One region of the uncultured Planococcus sp. genome, then DNA from elsewhere that is predicted to be linked to it. Evidence: predicted binding sites of a transcription regulator. Region 1 holds the regulator's gene; the other holds the start of a gene.
What was found. Region 1 encodes LexA, which represses DNA repair genes until DNA is damaged. Its sites were predicted from a motif close to CGAACATATGTTCG; they were not measured.
Positions count from the first base shown of each region.

Region 2: a site for LexA is predicted at 1,032-1,045, ahead of Q0785_RS17980 (carbohydrate kinase). Genes of this name have one in related genera too.

Region 1 is NZ_CANMXD010000004.1:311,678-313,887, reverse strand. Features, by position in the region: gene Q0785_RS08180 (hypothetical protein) at 1-108, shown strand, start outside; gene Q0785_RS08175 (class I SAM-dependent methyltransferase) at 206-940, shown strand; gene lexA (transcriptional repressor LexA) at 1,009-1,629, opposite strand; gene Q0785_RS08165 (LysM peptidoglycan-binding domain-containing protein) at 1,795-2,112, shown strand; gene Q0785_RS08160 (recombinase family protein) at 2,109-2,210, shown strand, end outside.
Region 2 is NZ_CANMXD010000014.1:15,789-17,998, forward strand. Features, by position in the region: gene Q0785_RS17980 (carbohydrate kinase) at 1-1,016, opposite strand, end outside; gene Q0785_RS17985 (aminopeptidase) at 1,166-2,210, shown strand, end outside.

The DNA of each region.
Region 1 (2,210 bases):
AGCAAAATCCCTTCCAATGGTACTTATGAAATTTCCGATCCGGAAACGGGTAATATTTATCGCATCACCATCAATTTGGTTAAATATATAAAAGTCAGCGAATTGTAGAAGATTTCTTTTCTATAAGCCGCGCGGTAGGTGCTGCTTATGCAGCATCTTTTTTTGAGCTGAAAAGTAACTGTAAATCGAATTATGGAGGGATACGATGAAATACGAAGGTTCCAGTGCATACGAAGAAAAGGATTTTTTAGAAAGTTTCCTGCAAAGAAGAAATCGGCTTGAAAGTCCTAACAACAGCATTGAAAAGCCGGTCATCTATGAACTGCTGGGAGTATTTCAGAATAAGCGGGTATTGGATCTGGGGTGCGGAGATGCCTTGTTCGGAAAAGAGCTGCTGGAGTCTGGAGCTCTGCACTATCATGGGGTGGAAGGGTCGGAACAAATGTGCAGATTGGCATCGGTAAATTTAACAGGGCTAGATGCACAGATCACGAAGTCCACGATGGAAGGGTTCGACTTTCCGGAAAGTGAATATGATATCATCGCTTCCCGTTTAGCGATGCATTACTTGCCTGAAGTGGATCAGGTATTCCGAAACATCCATATGTCGTTAAAAGACAACGGGAGATTTGTGTTCAGTGTCCAGCATCCGTTGACGACTTCTTCTTTTGAAAGCAAAAAAAACGGTGATAAAAGAGGCAGTTGGATTGTAGATGAATATTTCGATGAAGGGGTGCGGCAGGAGCCATGGATCGATAAAATAGTGGTGAAACATCATCGAACCATCGAAAGTTATTTCTCGGCACTGACAAAAGCAGGATTTACAGTTACTGGTCTGCAGGAAGGGAAGCCGAAACCTCAATATTTCGAAGAGGAACAGGAGTACATCAGGAGAAAAAGAATTCCTGTAGTTTTAGCGTTCAGCTGCATGAAACGGTAAATCGGAAGTCAAGTCTACATAATAAAAATACAAAAAACCACCGGGGAATTTTCCCGGTGGTTTTTTGTTTAATGGATTTGGCGATAAACTCCAACGACTTTACCGAGAATCGAAACTTGATCCACAATGATTGGATCCATCGATGAATTCTCCGGCTGAAGGCGGAAGTAACTATCTTCGCGGAAGAAACGTTTGACTGTTGCTTCGTCTTCTGCAGTCATCGCGACAACAATATCTCCGTTATTAGCAGTTTGCTGCTGCTTCACAATGACATAATCACCATTTAAAATTCCGGCTTCAATCATACTTTCACCCATGATTTCCAGCATGAAGATGTGATCATCTTCTGTGCCATAGCTTTGGGGAAGAGGGAAGTATTCTTCTACATTTTCAATTGCCGTAATCGGGATACCGGCAGTTACCTTACCGATTAACGGTACATGTAATACAGGACTTTTATCAATAAGCGCTTCATCAGTGCTGATAACTTCAATTGCTCTGGGTTTTGTTGGGTCGCGACGGATCAGGCCTTTGCTTTCAAGGCGAGCCAGATGGCCATGTACGGTCGAACTGGATGCCAGACCGACTGCCTCCCCGATTTCACGCACGGATGGCGGATAGCCTTTTAAGCGGACTTCTTCTTTTATAAACGACAATATGTCTTCTTGGCGTTTGGATACTTTTTTCAACAGTTTCACCTCATTTGAGTAATACTACTTGATTTCTACCAATAGTATACCAACTCGGGCAGTGAAATGCAAACATAGGTTCGAATATTATTCTTGACAAAAACACCTGTTCGCATTAATATGAGAACATACATTCCGAACACTCATTCCCAGGAGGCGATTTATTTGACGATCATCCGACAAAATTCTTACTTAATCTTGTTTTTTGCTTTAATTATGGTGTTTACTTTTTATGCGATCCTGTCCCATAATACAAACAGTGCACAAATGAGCCAAGTTGAAATAGAAGAAGGCGACACACTCTGGACATTAGCTGAATCGTTCAGTGGCACAACCCCCCATCATGAATGGATAGAAGAGATTATGAAAGAGAATAACCTTTCAACTTCTAAAATCATCGCCGGGCAATTACTCAAGATTCCCAGTGATCATTTAAGATTTGCTCCTGATGAGACCAGTAAATTTGCAGGTGATGCTGAATGAAGAAAAACGCATTAATTTATTGCCGTGTCAGCACGACCAAAGATACACAGGAATCTTCCTTAGAGAGACAGGAAGAAGAACTGATGAAGTTTGCGTAT
Region 2 (2,210 bases), on a different contig from region 1:
TTTGCTGCATTGACCATGCCTGAGTGGATGACGGATTCAAATTCCTGGCCATCCATGACGCTGTGGACGATGGCACTGGAAAATGCATCTCCTGCTCCTGTCACATCGGCAACATGGTCGACTTGCATGGCATGGTAATGGCGGATGCCCTCAGAATTGCCGGCTATCGCTCCGTCTTTTCCTCCTGTGATGACCACAGCTTCCGCTCCTTGATCCAAAAGCTGCTGCGCTGCCTTATGCCAGTCATCCATTGATTCGATAGGTATTTGTAGAAACTTGCTCGCTTCGTCGCGGTTCAAGATCAGCCAGCTGATGCCTGCCAAATCTTTGCCCAGCCGATCCATTTTTGGAGCGGATACCGGGATGACAGCCAGCGGAATTTTATTGGCCAGTGCCAACTGCCGAACATATTCCACTGTTTCAAGTGGACAGTTCAAATCGATGACAAGAAAAGCTGCTGACAATAACGTGCTGTCATTTTTAGAGATATGGTCCGGTGTCAGGGAATCGTAGATTTTCATATCAGCCATCGCCAGCAGCATCTCACCATCCGGTTCCAAAATCGCTGTATAGGTTCCTGTCGAAAGCCCGTCCATTGCTTTTGTCAATTCAGTCGACATGAAAGGGCTCGAAGCCGCTTCAATCAAATTCCACTCGGGATCATTGCCGACAATCGACAGCAGCTTGACGGAATGGCCGAGGCGTCCCAAGTTTTCTGCAACGTTCCTTGCAACTCCACCGACACTTCCGGAAACGGAAGCTGGATTTGAGGTACCCATCTGCGCCGGCCGATCCATGAGAAACTTTCTGTCGACATTGGCACCTCCGATGCTAATAACCGTTTTTTCTTCCGGCAATACGTAAGCCCGCCCCAAAATTTTTCCTTGCCGCATGAGATTCGAGATGAAATTGGCCAATGAAGGCCTGGACATATTCAAGCGTTCCGCCATTTCCTGCTGGGACAAATAAGGATTGCGGCGGATCAATTCCAACACTTCCACTTCTTTCTGGTTCATTTCAACACCTCCGTTCAAACATTTGTTTAAATCATAAACTTTTATAATAAAAAATGCAAGTGAAAATATTATTTCGAATATCGTTATAAATGATTGCAGGGCGTGATTGAAAATTGCTACTATAAGAAGTGATGAGAGGAGAGATTTATTTGACATCTTTTAATGAGAAATTAGCCCGCTATGCGGAATTGGCCGTAAAAGTGGGGGTAAATATTCAACCCGGCCAGCAGCTTTATATCGCTGCTGCTATTGAGGCGGCACCTTTGGTTCGTTTAATTACCCAAAAGGCTTATGAATCAGGGGCCAAACAAGTCTATGTCGACTGGAATGACGACGCTGTTTCGCGCCTGCGTTTTGAATTAGCACCTGAAGATTCGTTTTCTGATTATCCAGCATGGAAAGTACAGGAACGTGAACAATTGGCTGAACAAGGCGCCGCTTTCATCAGTGTTGTGTCCCAAAGCCCGGATCTATTGTCGGGAATTGACTCGAAACGCATCGCTGCTTCACAAAAAGCGACGGGACAGGCATTGAGCAAATATCGCCAATACGTCCAATCAGATAAAATCAGCTGGACTGTCATTGCCGCGCCTTCTGAGAAATGGGCAGCTAAAGTCTTTCCGGATGTACCGGCAGACCAACAGATCGATACCTTATGGGATGCTATTTTTAAAGCAGTCCGCGCAGATCTTGATCAGCCGATTGAAGCATGGACGGAGCATGACCGTTTGCTTCACACGAAAGTCGATTACCTGAACGGCAAAAAGTATGCGAAACTGCATTACACGTCACCAAAGACTGACTTGGAAGTTGCTCTTCCTGATGGCCACTTATGGTGTGGAGCCGGATCCATCAATGAAAAAGGCGATCCTTTCATGGCCAATATGCCAACAGAAGAAGTTTTCACTGTCCCACATAAAACGGGTGTCAACGGCTATGTTTCCAGTACAAAACCACTGAGCTATGGCGGAAACATCATCGACGATTTTAAAGTGACATTCGAGAACGGGAAAATCGTTGAAGTGACAGCTGCTCAAGGTGAAGAAGTCCTAAAGCAACTTGTTGCAACAGATGAAGGTTCACATTTCCTGGGCGAAGTGGCATTGGTGCCTCACCAGTCACCGATTTCCGATTCAAACATTTTATTCTACAATACGCTGTTCGATGAAAATGCTTCAAACCATTTCGCTATCG